2 regions of the Muriventricola aceti genome follow, and region 2 is predicted to be linked to the other one. Evidence: riboswitches for the same ligand, from Rfam matches in the RefSeq annotation. Region 2 holds a riboswitch; the other holds the start of a gene.

Region 1 (9,085 bases), on a different contig from region 2:
AAGCAGTTTGCCAGTATCTTTCTGGCCTGGGCCAGGTTACCCTCGCCCATTCGAATGGACATCAGGGGGGAACCGCCGACCCCTACCAAAAAGGCCACGGAGCCGATCATGGTGACCACGGGACCACAGACGCCGGCCCCCGCCAGGGCCAGGTTGCCGATCTCCGGGATATTCCCGATGTAGATGCGGTCCACAATGCTGTACAGCACACTGACAAATTGGGCCAGCATACTGGGAATCGCAATATTCAGGACCAGCTTTCGGATGGGATCGCGGCCCAGATCATTTTCCAGTTTCACGTTCTTCGCCTCTCCACACACTTTTTCTAAGTCTTCTCTAGGCGCTGGCAATTATAGCACTGGCCTCTCTCCTTGTAAATTAGGCAAAACCATAGCATTTCCCGCTTTTTTTCCAGAAAACTGGCCAAAATGCTTAATGGCGGAGGCCGGCTGTCTCCCATGCTCCGCCTTCCGCCATACCACTGCCAAAAAATTTTTTACCCGCCCTATTGACAACAGCTTTCTATTGTTATATTGTATATGTAGTATATATACAGAAAACACAAAATAACAGTGCGTCAGAGGGCGGGCACTGGACCTGGTACCGGCCGGCAGCTCTCCCCTCTCTCCACTGTTAGAAGGGGCATGAGATGGACATCATTCTAAGTAATTCCAGCGTCAAACCCATTTACGAGCAGATCACCGACCAGGTGAAGGAGCAAATCATGGCCGGAACCCTGTCGGCGGGGGATGCCCTGCCCTCTATGCGCCTGCTGGCTAAGGAGCTCCGTATCTCCGTCATCACCACCAAGCGGGCCTACGAGGAGCTGGAACGAGATGGCTTTTTGGAGAACGTCCCAGGCAAGGGCTGCTTCGTGGCGCCCCAAAACCGGGAGCTGCTGCGGGAGGCCCAGCTCCGCCGGGTGGAGGAGAAGCTTACCCAGGCGGTGGAGGAGGCCCGGAAGGGAGCCTTCTCTCTCGATGAGCTCCATGAGCTATTGGATATTCTGTATAAAGGTGACGAATTATGACAAATAGTATTGAAGTACAAGGGCTCCGCAAGTCCTATGGCGATTTTTCTCTGCGGGATATCAACCTGACCGTTCCCGGAGGGGCCATCATGGGCCTCATTGGCGAGAATGGGGCAGGCAAGACCACTACCATCAAATGTATTTTGAACCTGATCCGCCGGGACGAGGGGACCATCACCCTCCTGGGCCACGACAACCAGAGGGAGGAGCGGGCTGCCAAGCTGGAGGTGGGCGTGGTGCTGGACGAGTGCTTTTTCCACGACTCCCTCCGTCCCCGGGATCTGAAGCGAATCCTGGGCCCGGTCTACCCCGCCTGGGACAACGGGCTCTATGAGGACTATCTGAAAAAATTCCGCCTCCCGGAGGACAAGTACATCAAGGAGTTCTCCCGTGGGATGAAGATGAAGCTGTCCCTGGCCGCCGCCCTGGCCCACCACCCCAAGCTGCTGATCTTGGATGAGGCCACCTCCGGTCTGGATCCCATTGTCCGGGATGAAATTCTGGACGAGTTTCTCGGATTTATCCAGGACGATGACCATGCCATCCTCATCTCCAGCCACATCACCAGCGACCTGGAGAAGGCGGCGGACTATATCACCTATATCCACCAGGGGCAGGTGGTCCTGTCCGACGCCAAGGATCGTATTCTGGACAATTACGGTCGTCTGGCCTGCACCGCCGCACAGCTGAACTCTGTGGCCCCAGACGATTTGATCCGGGTACGCCGCAGCTCCTACGGCTGCGAGGGCCTGGTGGCCGACCGGGCCGCCTTCCGCCGCCGGTATCCAGAACTGCTGGTGGAGCGGACCACGCTGGAAGACATCATGCTATTCATCGCAAAGGGGGAAGCACAATGACCGGACTGGTTCTAAAAGATATGCTCGTGATGCGAAAGACCCTTAAGACTTATGTGCTGTTTCTAGCCTTTTACCTGCTGCTGGCCGTGATTGGACTCTTTCCCATCTCCACCATCACCGCCGTCACTCAAATCATTATCATGATGCTGCCCCTGTCCGCCTTCTCCTTCGACGAACTGGCCAAGTGGGACCGATACGCCCTCACTTTCCCCACTGGCCGGAGGAGTCTGGTGGGCGCGCGCTACCTGTTCACCCTGGTGATGGCCGCCGCCGCAACCCTCTACTCCCTGGTGGCCTGCGTGGTCCTGTCCATTGGGAAAGGGCAGAGCGCCATGGCCGAAAACCTGTTGAGCCTGATGGTATCTCTGGGGCTGGGACTCATCATCGCTGATATTCTCCTCCCCCTGTGCTATAAATTGGGGGTGGAACGGGCCCGCCCCTATATGTATATCGTCATTTTCGCCCCCCTGCTCCTGTTCTTCGGCGCCTACAAGTTGGGGCTCTTCGAGGGCATCGACCTCTCCTCTCTGGACCGGATGCCGGAGAGCACTGTTCTGGCCGTGGGCTCCCTACTCCCTCTGATCCCACTCCTGGGACTTGGGCTATCCTACCTCATCTCCTGCCGTATCATGGAACAGAAGGAGTTTTGATATGAAAACCGGGGTCCTGATGGTATGGACGGGCTGCCTGGTATCCATCACCCTGTCTGTCCTGCATTTCGCCTGGATCGCTACCGCCGTGGAGCGGGTGCTGGTCCTGGCACTGCTGGCTCTGGCCGGAGCTTTCGCTCTGGCCCATCGGAGATAAGGAGGAACCTCTATGCCAAAAATTATGCCCCTGATCTGGGCTGGCCGCGCCGTAGCTGTCACCCTGGTGGCGCTCGCCTTTACGGACACCATCCCCAGTGGAAGTTTTCTGTTCTGGCTCCTCTTTGCCTTGGCCACCGGCCTTGTCCTCCTTGGCGGCGGCTGGCGAAAGCGCCGGTGATTTACATTTTCTCCCTCCCATGCTATAATAGTAAAAAATGATTGAGGGAGTGTGACCGCTATGACCACTAAAGAAGCCATCCGGGAATTGGAGCACATGAAGCAGTATGCCACCGCCAAGTCTATCCCTGCTCTAGACCTTGCCATCAAGGCACTGCAGGAAAAGCTGGAGTGTGAAAAGGTCTAGCTCCCCAGATGTGAAGGCCGGACAGGAATCGGGAAAGGCAAAATCGGGAACGCACAACGTCCCCAGCAGGATTTGAAATCATTGAGAATCTTTCTTCTCCTGCCGCATCTAAATAAAGACGGAGCAGAAGCGACGCTTCTGCTCCGTCTTTGTTTATTTTATTTCTGCTTTCGGTCTGGATATCCCGCCGTTTTACCTCAGGCGCTCCTCCGAGCATTCTTTACGAAAAACAGGAAGCCCAGCATTAGGACGATGCCAACCGGCAGAGCGATGATACCGGGTAGGCCGAAGTAAGCCAACGCACCGGCTACCACATAGGAAATGCCGGCAATAACCGCGCAGGAGATTGCATAAGGCAACTGGGTGGACACATGGTTGACATGGTCACACTGGGCACCGGCGGAGGCCATGATGGTGGTGTCGGAGATGGGGGAGCAGTGGTCTCCGCACACCGCGCCGGCCATACAGGCGGAGATGCAGATGATGGCCAGAGGGTTGTCCATGGAAAATACGTTCTGGACAATGGGGATCAGGATGCCGAAGGTACCCCAGCTGGTGCCGGTGGCAAAGGCCAGCAGACAGCCCACCACGAATACGATGACGGGCAGCAGCATCTGCAGGCCCTGGGCGCTGCGGACGAAGTCACGGACAAAGTACTTGGCGCCCAGTGAATCGGTCATGCTCTTCAGGGTCCAGGCAAAGGTGAGAATGAGGATGGCGGGCACCATGGCCTTGAAGCCCTCAGGAATACAGCCCATCATCTCCTTGAAGGTCATGGAGCGGCGGACGAAGAAGTAGATCAGGGCGAACAGCAGGCCAAAGGCGGAACCCAGCATCAGGCCGATAGAGGCATCAGAGTTGGAGAAGGCATCCACAAAATTCTCCCCGGAGAAGAATCCGCCGGAGTAGATCATGCCGATGACGCAGCAGACCACCAGCACCACGATGGGCAGCACCAGGTCCATCACAGTACCCTTGGTGTCGTCGATTTCCTCATCCATCATGGCATAGGGGTTGGAGCCGGAGAACAGGTCGCCGTTCTCTACGGCGTTCTTCTCGAATTTGGCCATGGGGCCGAAGTCTACCTTCATCAGCACCAGGCCCAGCATCATCACAATGGTGAGCAGGGCATAGAAGTTATAGGGGATAGCCCGAATAAACAGATTGAGGCCCTGGCCGTCCTCGGCAAAGCCGGACACGGCGGCTGCCCAGGAGGAGATGGGCGCGATGATACATACCGGCGCGGCGGTGGCATCGATGATATAGGCCAGCTTGGCCCGGGACACGTTGTGCTTGTCGGTGATGGGCCGCATGACGCTGCCCACGGTTAAGCAGTTGAAGTAGTCGTCAATGAAGATCAGGCAGCCCAACAGGATGGATGCCAGTTGGGCACCGACCCGGGACTTGATGTTCTTCTTGGCCCACCGGCCGAAGGCGGCCGAGCCGCCTGCCTTATTCATGAGACACACCATAGTGCCCAGAATGACCAGGAAGATGAGAATGCCCACATTGTAGCTGTCTGACAGGGAGGCCACGATACCGCCGCTGAACACGTGATTCAGCGTCCCCTCAAAGGAGAAATTGGAGTACAGCAGGCCGCCCACCAGGATTCCAATGAACAGGGAGGAGTACACCTCCTTGGTAATCAGGGCCAGGGCGATGGCGATGACCGGGGGCAGCAGGGACAGGGCGGTGTTGTAGGAGCTGCTGGGGGACTGGATATACCCCTCACCCCCACAGGTGGGACACACAAAGGTGCCGCCGCAGGCCTCACATTCAGCGTCAGTGCCCAGGCATACGGAACACCCGCCCGTAAGGCCGCAGTCGGGACACTCGATCATCTTGGTGCCCGATACCTCGGTGGGGTCGTCCGCCAGCACGGCAAAGCTGGTGGTCGCCAGGGCCAGCACCATCATCACCATGATGATCAGGCGCACAGGCCAGGATCTTCTCGTTCTCATTTCTTTTCCCTCCACATGATTCTCTCTCCGGGGCCGCAGCCCCCCGCGCAAACAAAAAAGCCACAGGCACGTCAAGCGCCCATGGCAAAGCCGGACGTCCCCAGGCGGACCCCAGGGACCTTCGGATAGCGCTCCACTTGTTCGTGACAGTCCGCAGGATATTCTCCTGCGGCCCAGGTTCGCCTCTCCAGGCAGAGAAGCCAGCCTTCGGCGGTACACCCTCTCCTGGGGACGGCTGCCTGACCCTGTCCCACAGTACGCATGAGTACCGCGCCTCTATCCACTATTCATTTGGAATTGCAAGTATCCTACCACGGCCCTTCACTATTGTCAAGCCTCTTTCGAAAAAAAGCCCCTTCTTTTTCAATTTTCTATCAATCCATCATAAAAAAGGTGAAAGTGCCGGTGGCCACCACTACATCCTGGTCGTTGGTGAGCACCACCTGGATCACAGACAGGGTGCGGCCCATCTTCTTGGGCGTGGCTACACAGAATATCTTCTTTCCAGAGGCGGGGCGCAAAAATTCCATAGTGCTTCCCGCGGTGACGCAGACGCCGCCCCTGGAACAGGCGCAGCATCCCCCCACCGTATCGGCCAGGGTGGCCATTGCCCCTCCGTGGACATTCTTATGGGGATTGATGCTGTTAGGTCCCACCACCAGCTCCCCCTTGGCATAACCGGGCTCCACATGGGTCACGGTGATGCCGTTCTCATAGGAAAACTGGTGCGGCGTATTGACTGTGCGGAATATAAAATCGGTCCTCTCCTGGTCAGTCATGGAACCGCTCCTTTGCTCGTTGTCAGGGGAAGTGTATCACAAAAACATCTGTGGGGCAAGGCTGACGGGAAAAATTTCACCGATTTTCCCCCAAACGCATAGATTGGTAAGAACTCATACCCAAGGAGGAATCGCCATGGAAAAAAACTCGAACCCTGCCGCCCTGACTCCCCAGGGCGTGGACCAGGAGGCGTTTGACCGGGTATGGCGCCGTGTGATGCCCGATCAAGCGCAGAGCCCCATCGCCATAGGGCGGGCGGAAGTAGATGAGATCGCCCCCGCCGAAACCGCCCCCCAAGACCAGTGCGAGGCCGCGCCGGTCCCAGCCGAGACCCCGGTACAGCCCGCCGCTTCTCCTACGCCCCCTCCCCCGTCCCGCAGCAAAGCGGAGGAGGACCCCCCCTTCTGCCTCGGCAGCCAGTCCCAGGGGGAGGAACAGACGCTCGCCTCTCTCATGGACCTGGTCAAAGAAGGGGTCTTCATTGCCCAGGCCCTAGTCCGCAGGGGCGGAAGCTGCTCCAGGTCACTGAGCTGTCTGGCTGCCGACCACCGGCGGGCCCTGCGCCAGCTCTCTGCCGCCTACTTTCTCATCATCGGTCAGCGTTACCGCCCACCGATCCCCTCTGTGGTCATTAACGCCTCTCTCCCCCTGGCCCTACGGGATCAGTTCGTCTGGGAGCAGCGATGGGAGCGGGCCAATCAGCAGGCCGCTGAGACCACCTCGGATGCCTGTCTCAAGGAATTATATCAGGAGCTGGCCCAAGACGGGGTCCTCCATGCCGCCACCATTCGCTCACTGCTGGAACAGATGGGTTGACTGTTTTCTCAGCTTTGGGGTAAACTGGACAGGAAGGTGGGCGGCAGGGCCGGACCGCACGCGCCCCCGCCATCCTCCACATACCGATGAAAGGAGCGCGGTTCTATGACCCAGACCAAGGAGTTCTCCTATCCTTCCTCTGACGGCGTCCATACTATACACGCCCATGAGTGGTTCCCCCAAAGCAGCCCTATCGCTGTAATTCAGATTGTCCATGGGGTAGCAGAACATATCGGGCGATACCAGCATTTGGCCCAATTCCTCACCGCCTACGGCTTTGTTGTGTGCGGCGAGGACCACCTGGGCCACGGCCTCACAGTGAACGACGGTCGATACGGTTACTTCGCCCCCCGCGGAGGATGGGACCTGATCACCCAAGATGTGCGCCGCCTACGGGAGATAGAGGGGGAAAAGTTCCCCGGTCTGCCCTATGTGCTGCTGGGCCACTCCATGGGCTCCTTCCTCACTCGGACCTATCTGATTCGCTGGCCGGGAACGGTGGATGGAGCGGTTCTCTCCGGCACCGGCCAGGAAAAGGCGCCCTTAGTGGCCTTCGGTCGGCTTCTCGCCGGGGGGCTGGCCGCCCTCAAGGGCCCGGACTATGTCAGCCCACTGATCTATGGGTTTTCTCTGGGCGCCTACAACAAGAAATTTCAGCCCGCCCGAACCCGTGCCGACTGGCTCAGCAGGGACCGTGACATGGTAGACGCCAACTTAAACGACCCCCTGTGCGCCTTCCAGCCCACGGTATCCATGTTCCGGGATATGATGGAAGGACTGCAGTTCATCGCCAGCAAAAAAAATCTATCCAAAATGGACGTGGACACCCCCATCTATTTTCTGTCCGGTGACCAGGACCCCGTGGGCTCCATGGGCAAGGGGGTACGGAAGGTGGAGGCGATGTTCCGCTCCGCCGGGTGCCGGGATGTGACTGTCAAGCTGTACCCCGGAGGCCGCCATGAGATGTTCAACGAGCTCAACCGCCAGGAGGTCATGGAGGACCTGCTGGTCTGGCTGGAACAGAGGTTCTTTGACTAGAGCCCGGTTTTTCCCCAGTGTTTTTGCCTCTTTGTCCCCTTTGGCGTACAGGGAGCCCAGAAAAATACGACAGTAAAAGAGCGGCTGTACGGCCGCTCTTTTACTGTCTTTCCCCTTTGAAGAGGAATACTGCTCTCATCGGAACCGCGACAATCATGGATGGTGAGATACAACGGGTGGTTTAGAGGGGCACAAGGCGCCACCCTAATCCCTCCACCTTCAGTTTGTCACCAGCTCGCCTGTCAGGATGTGGTCTCTGGTCATGGTCTCTCCCTGGGGCAGGTCCACTGTAATCCAGTTCCAAAGCATTCCACCCTGTTTCCCCTCCGTTCCCCTGTGGTGGTATCGGACAGAGAATCTGTGTATAGGACAATGGGCAGCCAGGACCTCATATGCCAACATGGCCTGGTCGGCCATTCTCTCCCGCATGACTGCCTCATCGGGGATGGGCTCATCCACACCGCCATAGAACTGCACATCGACGGATATGACGGCCTCGTCCGGCATCTGGGGGCTCCATCTGGCTGACCACATGGTAATGTTCTGGTCCGGGACCCAGAGCCCTGTCCGGCGGATGACACTGTCGATGTACAGTTTCTTCCGCAGGGCCTCTTCCCGTCCCTTATCCTCTACGACCAGCCCGCCATATCCCAGACTCCGCTTCTCTCCGCCGTCGGAGAAGGAGAGATAGTAGCCGCCGCCCACCAAATCATAGCCCGCCCAGTGGCCCTGCGCCCTCCACTCCGGATGGACCTGGGCCGCATATTCCTTCATCGCGCGGGCGGCCATCAGATTGCCGATGACTGGTGGAAAACCAAGAGGAAGGAGGACAAACACAATCAGGGGCCCCACCAGAAGTAAGAGGGTCAGGCCTACACCCAGCCGTTTCTGTCCCAATCCTTCCATAAGGTTCCCTCCCCCTTTTTCGAAAATGATAGCAGAAGGCGGGCTATGCGGTCAATGAAATTGGGATATCTGGTCATTTCTCCGAGATAAGTGGTCCAAAAAATTTCGGACCTTCTCTATCTGTCCCCCTTGGACCGGGATAGTCATTTTCCCTCCCGCAGCTTGCACCTGGAGGGAGTATCCCCGCCTCTCCGGCACCAGCTCCGCGCCGTCCATGCTCTCCCAGGGGGCATACAGGACACAGGTGGAATAGCTGTCGTGGCTGATAGCAGCCAGGCCCCGGTCCATGACTCCCAGAAAATACTCCGGGTCCGGGGTCCTCTGGATCAGCCAGAGCAGGCCGCCCGTCTTTCCCCGAAGGTACAGGCAGTCCTCCAGCCGCTCCCCCAGCCGGTAGCACAGCAAGGCGGTGTGGTACATCCCATAGCTCTCCTCCAGCAGCCAGCCCAGCCGCTCAGGCTCTGGGTGCTCGGTGGGAAAGGCCAGACCGGAGGGCCGCCCCAGCAGCAGGGACAGCACCGGCC
Region 2 (9,085 bases):
CTTGTGCCATTTTATGGGCGGACTGATTTCAAAAAAGAGATTGAGGTGAAACGCTATGGCCAAGTATGAAGTAAGGCTTCATGGGGACTTTGACGACACCTTGCGGTATATCCATGAGGGCATTTTGAACGCCAGCATGTCGGCAAGCTTTGAGGATGAGAGTTATTTCCAGTCCGCCGGAGTGCGCTGCTGTGTACGGGTGTACGAGCGGTACAGCTTCGGCGGTGGTAACCGAGTGTCCCTGGCCATGACTTTGGCAGGGGATGGGGATGAGCTGTTCCTGTCCGCCATCACCTCTGGCGGCAGCCAGGCCATGTTTTTTAAGCTCAACACCTGGGGGGAGGAGGCCTTTTTAGATACCCTCCGGGATCTGGCGGAAAAGCTCTAAAATAAAACAGGAAGTGAACCCATGGCAATCGATTTTTCCAACATAGAATTTGACCGTGAGGAGCCGGGTGAACCGCTGGTGACCACCTCTCTCACCAGGGAGGACGAGGGGGAGTATTCTCTTCGGCCCAGAACCCTCCGGGAGTATATCGGCCAGGAGAAGGCAAAGGGAAACCTGGAGGTGTTCATCCAGGCGGCCAAGATGCGCCATGAGCCCCTGGACCATGTGCTCCTCCACGGACCACCCGGATTAGGTAAGACTACCCTTAGCGGCATTATCGCCAACGAGATGGGGGTCAATGTGCGCATTACCTCTGGCCCCGCCATTGAAAAGGCTGGGGACCTGGCTGCCCTGCTCACCAACCTGAATGAGAACGACATACTCTTTGTGGATGAGATCCACCGCCTCAACCGCTCGGTGGAGGAGGTTCTGTACCCGGCCATGGAGGACTACGCCATCGACATCATCATCGGCAAGGGCCCATCGGCCAACTCTATCCGCTTGGACCTGCCCAAGTTTACCCTGATTGGGGCTACTACCAGGGCTGGCCAACTGTCTGCCCCATTGCGGGACCGGTTCGGTGTGACCTTAAGGCTTGAACTCTATACCCCGGCGGAACTGGCGTTGATCGTTACCCGATCCGCCGGCATCTTGGAGGTGCCCATTGAAGCCGACGGGGCCATGGAGATTGCGCGCCGTAGCCGTGGAACCCCCCGCATCGCCAACCGAATGCTACGCCGGGTACGGGACTTCGCCCAGGTGAGGGCTGGCGGTGTCATCACCAAGAAGGTGGCTGATGAAGCCCTCACCGCCCTGGAGATCGACTACCTGGGGCTGGATTCCATCGATCACCGGATGCTTCGCTCTATTATTGAAAACTATCGGGGGGGACCAGTGGGGTTAGATACTCTGGCCGCTACCATCAACGAGGAGGCTGTTACCCTAGAGGACGTTTATGAGCCCTATCTGATGCAGCTTGGCTTCCTCACCCGTACCCCAAGAGGGCGGTGCGTCACGGAAAAAGCCTATCGACATTTAGGACTGCCTGTCGCGGGAGCGGCAGCCGTGGACCAGCTGGATCAACTGACATTCTGACTTGACACATTTTGTATGATAGAGGTGCGAATTTATGGGTAAATTATTTGGGACTGACGGAATCCGCGGCGTAGTCAACGCCGGGCTTGATGCCGATTTGGCGTATAAAGTAGGACTGGCTGCCGCTATTGTGCTGTCCAAGGACAAAAAACCGGGGGAGAAGCCTCTGGTTACCATCGGGAAGGATACCCGGATCTCCGGGGATCTGCTGAAAGGCTCCCTCATCGCTGGGCTGTGCACTGCTGGGGCCGATGTGCTGGACTTGGGCACTCTTCCCACCCCAGGCGTGGCCTGGGTGACTGTGGACGAGGGGGCGGACGCTGGCATCGTTATCTCCGCCAGTCACAATCCATTTGAGCACAACGGCATCAAGATCTTCAACGGCCAGGGCTTCAAGCTGTCCGATGAACTGGAGGAAAAAATCGAGGATATTGTCCTCTTTGGCCACAACAATGTCCCTATGAAAACAGGTGGCGATATTGGCAAGGTGAGCTATGTGGCCCCCAAGGCCAGCGAGGACTACATCGACCACCTGGAGAGCACTATAGACTCCACCCTGGGTGGCCTGCGTATCCTTGTAGACTGTGCCAACGGAGCGGCCTCTACCACTGCCGCGCGGCTGTTTGACCGCTTCTCTAAGCTGCGTACCGACGTCATCAACGCCGACCCGGATGGAATCAATATCAACGAAAAGTGCGGCTCTACCCATATTGATGGATTGGCCGCTATGGTCAAGGCAGGCGGCTACGACATTGGCATCGCCTTTGATGGGGACGCGGACCGCTGTCTGGCGGTCGATGAACTGGGAAATCTCATCGACGGGGATCAGATCATGGCCGCCTGTGGACTGGATATGAAAGCCAAGGGAAAGCTGCCTGGGAATGCCATCGTGGCCACTGTCATGTCCAATCTGGGCCTACATCTTTACAGCAAGGAAAAAGGTATGGACCTGGAATGTACTGCGGTAGGCGATCGGAATGTTCTAGAGCGGATGCTGGAAAAGGGGTACCGTCTAGGCGGCGAGCAGTCTGGCCACATGATTTTCCTGGAGTACGCAACTACTGGCGACGGCCAGTTGACTGCGTTACAGATGTTGGCCCTGCTGAAGGAGAGTGGAAAAAGGGCTTCGGAGCTGTTTGGATGCTGTCCCCGTTTCCCACAGGTGCTTATCAATGTTCCGGTCACGGATAACGATGTAAAAAAGTCGGCGATGGCCAGCCCGTTACTGGCCCAGGCTGTCCAGCAGGAGGAGAGCGCCCTAAACGGCGAGGGCCGGGTGCTGGTCCGCCCGTCAGGAACCGAGGCCCTGATGCGGGTGATGGTGGAGGCCAAGACAGAGGAGATTGCCCAGGCGGCTGCCAAACGGCTGGCAGATCTGATCCCCCAACTATAAAAGATGAATCGGATATGGTCGAGCTTGGAGGTTTTGACAAAATATTTCTGCCAAGGGCTTGACAAATCCGTTGATTTTGTTTATTATGATTAAGAGCCATCCTATTGATATGGAAGTAACGCGATTCCAGAGTTTGTCCGATGAGGAATTATGTCAGCAGATTTCCAATGGCTGCCGTGAGGCGGAGGATGAATTGGTCCTTCGATATGGTCAGCTGGTACGTGCTTGTGCCCGCCCTCTGTTCTTAGCAGGCGGTGATAGCGAGGACCTGATCCAGGAAGGTATGTTGGGCCTACTGACTGCCATCCGTGGCTTTGATCTCCGGCGGGACACAGCTTTTCGCACTTATGCTGAAATCTGTATCCGAAGCCGTCTGATTACTGCTGTCCGCGCCGCCCAAGGCGGCAAGCATTCCCCATTGAATCACAGCATCTCTTTTGAACCCCCTCTTTTTGACGGGACCAACGCGCAACTGTTTTCCATCGTGGAAAGCCCGGAGGACGTCATCATCGGCAGGGAGGAACTGAAAGAGCGGCTAGATGCTCTGAAGGGCCAGTTGTCTGAGCTTGAAGCCAATATTTTGCCGCTCTATTTAAACGGCCTCTCCTGTGGAGAGATTGCAAAGCAGGTAGACCGCTCCCAAAAGTCGGTAGACAACGCCATCCAACGCATTCGCCGCAAAATGGCGCGGTGATTTTATCCCCGGCGTATCCAGCGTGAGCTGATCGCATATTACAATCGCCCAAGCGAATTGATTTGGGCAACGAGTCAAAGAGAGGGAAAGTCCATGTACGAAGACAAGATCCTGGTATGTAAAGAGTGTGGCAACGAGTTCACCTTCACCGCTGGTGAGCAGGAGTTCTACGCCGAGCGCGGCTTCCAGAACGAGCCCCAGCGCTGCAAGGCCTGCCGTGATGCCCGCAAGAACGCTGCTCGCGGCCCCCGTGAGTATTTTACCGCGGTGTGCGCTGCCTGTGGTGGTGAGGCTAAGGTTCCTTTCGAGCCCAAGTCTGACCGTCCCGTTTACTGCAGCGACTGCTTCGCCAAGATGCGTGAGCAGCAGGGCTGATATCTGCCAAGAAAAAAGGGCGCCCAATCGGGCGTCCTTTTTCTTGCCCCATCAAAAACGCTCGGATCGCCACATCGGCGTCCGAGCGTTTTTGATGGACTTATTTGACTAGCATACTCATATCGTACAGGCCCGGAGCATCCACTGTGGCCATGAATTTTGCGGCTTCAAGAGCCCCTTTGGCAAAAATCTCACGGGAATGGGCGATATGACGGATCTCCATTACTTCATCGTGGCCGGCAAAAATGATCTCATGCTCTCCTACAATGGTGCCTCCACGTACAGCAGAGATGCCAATCTCCTTTTTATCCCGTGGTTGACGGACGGAGTGTCGGTCAAAGACGTATTCGGTTTCATGCCCACAGGCGGAGGCGGCAGCGTCCGCAATCATAAGGGCAGTTCCCGAAGGGGCATCTACCTTGCGGCGGTGGTGCCGCTCGATGATCTCGATATCATAGCTGTCTCCCAATACTGTGGAAGCCTTCTTGACCAACTCAAGCAGTACATTGATGCCAAGGGACATATTAGCCGAGCGGAAGATTGGAACTTCTAGAGCGGCCGCACCAATTTGAGCGACTTGCTCAGGAGTATATCCGGTGGTGGCCAAAATCATGGGAATTCGGGTATCCCTGGCAAAGGACAACAGACCATCCAGCGCGGCCGGAGAGGAAAAATCAATGACAGCATCCGCTTCTCCATGAAATTGGGCAGGGGAGGAGTACACCGGAAATTCTCGGTCACTGGCGCCTAGTACATCAAAGCCAGCGACGACCTGCACCTGGGGATCTGCCTCACAGAGAGAGGTCACCACCCGGCCCATATGACCATTACAGCCGGAAATGATTATCTTTAGCACGTGTGGACGCTCCTTACTTCAGCAGGCCCATCCGCTCCATCGAGGTGCGGAGTACGGCCAGATTCTTGTCAGAGATATCGCACAGAGGCAGCCGAAGTGAACCAGCCTCCATCCCCATTAGATTCATAGCCGCCTTGACGGGGATGGGATTGACCTCACAGAACAGGGCGTCGATTAGATCCATATATTCGATCTGGAGTTTAGCCGCGGATTCGAAGTCATTGTCCAGGCACCAGTGGCTCATCTGTACCATGACCTCAGGGATGATGTTAGAGGCCACAGAGATGACGCCTTTGGCTCCCAGCGCCATCATAGGGACCACTTGGTCATCATTGCCGGACCAGATATAGAAGTCGTCAGGGCACAGATACCGGGTATGGGCCAGGAGGGAGAAATTGCCACTGGCCTCCTTGACGCCGTTGATCTTGGGATTTTCGGACAGCACCTTATAGGTGTCGGCAGTAAAGGATACGCCGGTGCGGCTGGGAACATTATACAGGATGATGGGAAGGTCAGTCCGGTCGGAAATATACTCATAGTGCTTGATCAGACCGGTCTGGCTTGCCTTGTTATAATAGGGGGTGACGTGGAGCAGGGCATCTGCACCGGAATCCTGTGCGTGCTGGGACAGGTAGACGGCGGCAGAGGTGTCGTTGCTGCCGGAACCAGCGATGACCTTGACACGGTGATCTACCCGCTTGACACAAAATTCCACGGCAGCAATGTGCTCACGAATAGACATGGTAGCGGACTCACCAGTGGTGCCGCAGACACACACCGCATCCACGCCGGCGGCGATCTGGTCGTCGATCAGCTTTCCGAAGGCGTCGTAGTTGATGCTGCCGTTTTGGTCAAAGGGAGTGACCAGCGCAGGACAGGAACCGGTAAAAACAGGACTTCTCATAAACAATACACCCTTTCTTCAAATGCGGGAAGTAAGGAGGGTGACCTCCTGGCTCACCTATGATCGATATAGCCCTCGGCGCACAGCAGCTCGGCCAACAGGACAGCGCCGCCTGCAGCACCCCGCAGGGTATTGTGGGACAGGCCCACGAACTTATAGTCATACTGTGTGTCCTCACGGAGCCGCCCCATGGAAACCGCCATTCCGCCTTCCAGCTCACGGTCCAGCTTGGCCTGGGGACGGTCTGGCTCCTCGAAGTAATGGATAAACTGCTTGGGCGCGGAGGGAAGCTCCAGCTCCTGGGCTCTGCCCTTGAAATTGGCCCAGTCTAACTTGATCTGCTCGATGGAGGGCTTTTCACCGGAAAACTTGATAAATACGGCGGCGGTGTGTCCGTCGGATACTGGGACGCGCAGACACTGGGCGGTGATGGAGGGGCCATCCGCCTTGACAAATTTATCGTTCTCGATGCGTCCCCAGATCTTCAACGGCTCCTGCTCGCTCTTTTCCTCCTCGCCACCGATATAAGGGATCAGGTTATCGACCATTTCGGGCCAACGTTCAAAGGTCTTGCCGGCGCCAGAGATGGCCTGATAGGTACAGACCAGGACCTTTTCCACACCGTACTTCAGCAGGGGGGTGATGGCGGGAGCATAAGACTGGATAGAGCAGTTGGACTTGACGGCGATAAAGCCGCGTTTGGTACCTAGGCGGCGGCGTTGTGCGGGGATGATCTCAATATGCTGAGGATTCATCTCGGGGACCACCATTGGCACGTCATCGGTCCAACGGTGGGCGGAGTTGTTGGAGACCACGGGACACTCGGCTTTGGCGTACCGCTCCTCCAAAGCGCGGATTTCATCCTTCTTCATATCAACAGCACAGAATACGAAGTCCACCAGACCGGCGATTTTCTCCACGTCGGCCTGAGCATCCATGACAACCAAGCCCTTGGCCTCTTCAGGAATGGGTTTCTCCATGGCCCAACGTCCGGAGACAGCCTGCTCATAGGTCTTTCCAGCAGAACGGGGGCTGGCTGCGATGACTGTAAGCTGGAACCAGGGATGACCCTCCATCAGTGTGATGAAACGCTGACCAACCATACCGGTTCCGCCAATGATACCTACTTTATACTTTTCCATGTAAAGCAACCTCCAAATCTCTCTTATATAAGGGTATGACAAAGTCTGAACATAGATGAGTCGACCAGGGAAAAGAAAAAAATAAATCAGCGGCTTTTCAAGCGGCTGATTTTGTACTATAATGTCGACTAAGAGCAAATTGCTCGACCGGCAAAATATTCACAAAAGCAGACAGCTCTCCATCAGCCTGACCCTGATGACAGTCGGCTGGCTGTTAACCAGACGACCAGAGCAAACTCTCGACCGGAAGAGCAGCTCTTCGGCGGCGTCCCCTTTGAACATGGATCAGCGGGAACCGGCTCCCTGGCCATGTCTACTGATGTAGCCGCACCTCTATCTTGCAGAATTTGACCCTATCCTATCACGTTTGAAGGTCGGTGTCAATAGTACAAAACCGCAGAAGTGGAGAAATGGAGCAGACCATGAGGAGAAATTGGATGCGGCTTGCCGCCGCTGTACTTGCAATAACCCTGGCAGTCCCCACCGGATGGGCCGTAAGAACCAACAGTGACGGTGAGGTTATGATCCGTGTAGGGCTGGCATCCTCGTACCAGTACGTAGAAACGGGAGAGCTGGAGGCCGCTCACCTCCAAAATAATACAGGGTATGGCGCCGGTTTCCGCTTCGGCTACTACGACGGGAATATGGATTTCGTTGAGCTGGGACGGACGGAGAAGGACATTGACCAGGTGGCGGTGCTTAAGACACAAAACCTCTACTATGGACGGGACGCCTCGTTGGGCAAGACTACCTACTCCTCCTCCATTACCAGCAATATCGCGGTGGGCTGCTATCATATTTTGATCGATAGCGGGTATGGAGACTACGAGGACGCACGGCGGGACGCGGAAGACTATGAGGATGGCTTCGTGGCCTGGATAGATGAAGAATACCAGGTTCGGGTGGGAGCCTATCTCTCAAAGGGCGAGGCGCTGGACGCAATCGATACCTTAGGGGAAGGGACCGTTGTAGGGACTACTTCCTACGGAATGAGTATTGTGGAAACAGGGACGGATCATATCCTGTTTCAATTTGACCAGGGAACAGGTGGTATCCTGGCGATCCTGCCAGACGTGACCGGAGCAGAGGATGTCAGGACTTGGTTCTCCAATTATAAATACCGAGGTGGCTTTCTTTATCAGCGCCTCAATGGAGGAAATATCTCGGTAGTCAATGTGGTGGAGCTGGAGGACTATGTAAAGGGTGTGGTCTGTTATGAGATGGGCCGCACCTGGCCCTTGGAGGCCCTGAAGGCCCAAGCCACCTGTGCCAGGACTTATGTTCTGAGGAACATGGGCCGGCACCAGAGCTACGGATTTGACGTATGTGGCAGTACGGAATGTCAGGCATACCATGGTTGCGGAGATGGACGTTCCAACTCCGGACCCAGTGAGGTAAGCGACCAGGCGGTAGAGGAAACAGCGGGCCAGGTGGTTCTCTATAACGGAAAATTGGCAGAGACCGTATATTCCTCCAGCGCGGGCGGAGCCACAGAGGACGCAAAGAATGTCTGGGGGACGGATACAGTCAACACCCATCCCTACCTGAAGGGTGTGATAGATCCTTACGAATCCCTAGTAGACGACTTAAATCCCTATTCTCCCTGGACGGTTACCTATACCTCAGAGGAGCTGACCAGTAAACTTCAGAGCAACGGCTTTGGGGTTGGTACTTCCATCGATTACCTAGAACTGACCTACTCTGAGATGGGAAACGTCATTCGACTTCAGGTACACTGGAAAAATGGGAACAGCAACACGTTCAAGCCAAGTGCATCCTCTGGCGGTATAGATATGGGTATCCGAGGAAATTTTGGTGTTAAGTCGATCCGGTTTACAGTAAATGGAAAGATGGTCAGCCAGCCAGCCGGAAACGGATCTGGAAGCTATGCAGTCAATGGTTCCGGTACACTGAGTGGTACGGACGATGTATATGTGATTTCTGGTACCGGTTCGGTATCTGGAGCTGGAAGCGATCTGTATGTGATCTCCGGTTCTGGAAAGATCAGCTCGCTGTCGGAGGGGAATACCGGTGCCTCCGGGACCAATGTGGGAGGCGGCACAGTGACCGTCTCTGGAGATACTTATGTATTTGACGGAGCGGGCTGGGGGCACCAATTGGGAATGAGCCAATTTGGTGCCAACGCCATGGCCCGCGAAGGGTTTGACTATGACGAGATACTGAAATTTTATTTTCCTGGCGTCCAAGTGGACGCCTATTAAAAGAAGAGAAAGGCGT

What was found. Region 2 has a riboswitch for lysine ahead of asd (aspartate-semialdehyde dehydrogenase). Riboswitches for the same ligand answer to the same signal wherever they lie in the genome.
Region 1: it holds a riboswitch for lysine, as region 2 does, so the genes downstream of both, OCV64_RS07455 (Na+/H+ antiporter NhaC family protein) here and asd (aspartate-semialdehyde dehydrogenase) in region 2, are expected to answer to the same signal.

What each region holds. Positions count from the first base shown of each region.
Region 1 covers NZ_JAOQKF010000005.1:154,515-163,599, forward strand. Annotated here, with positions in the region: gene OCV64_RS07420 (MATE family efflux transporter) at 1-299, opposite strand, end outside; gene OCV64_RS07425 (GntR family transcriptional regulator) at 650-1,030, shown strand; gene OCV64_RS07430 (ABC transporter ATP-binding protein) at 1,027-1,887, shown strand; gene OCV64_RS07435 (ABC-2 transporter permease) at 1,884-2,537, shown strand; gene OCV64_RS07440 (hypothetical protein) at 2,539-2,694, shown strand; gene OCV64_RS07445 (hypothetical protein) at 2,707-2,874, shown strand; gene OCV64_RS07450 (hypothetical protein) at 2,935-3,060, shown strand; gene OCV64_RS07455 (Na+/H+ antiporter NhaC family protein) at 3,258-5,021, opposite strand; lysine riboswitch at 5,140-5,308, opposite strand; gene OCV64_RS07460 (PaaI family thioesterase) at 5,396-5,800, opposite strand; gene OCV64_RS07465 (rubrerythrin) at 5,937-6,617, shown strand; gene OCV64_RS07470 (alpha/beta hydrolase) at 6,723-7,655, shown strand; gene OCV64_RS07475 (hypothetical protein) at 7,875-8,561, opposite strand; gene OCV64_RS07480 (hypothetical protein) at 8,613-9,085, opposite strand, start outside.
Region 2 covers NZ_JAOQKF010000013.1:37,823-46,907, forward strand. Annotated here, with positions in the region: gene OCV64_RS13405 (DUF6054 family protein) at 56-388, shown strand; gene ruvB (Holliday junction branch migration DNA helicase RuvB) at 410-1,483, shown strand; gene glmM (phosphoglucosamine mutase) at 1,518-2,876, shown strand; gene OCV64_RS13420 (sigma-70 family RNA polymerase sigma factor) at 2,986-3,570, shown strand; gene OCV64_RS13425 (zinc-ribbon domain containing protein) at 3,664-3,945, shown strand; gene dapB (4-hydroxy-tetrahydrodipicolinate reductase) at 4,046-4,801, opposite strand; gene dapA (4-hydroxy-tetrahydrodipicolinate synthase) at 4,815-5,705, opposite strand; gene asd (aspartate-semialdehyde dehydrogenase) at 5,759-6,847, opposite strand; lysine riboswitch at 7,012-7,191, opposite strand; gene OCV64_RS13445 (SpoIID/LytB domain-containing protein) at 7,258-9,069, shown strand.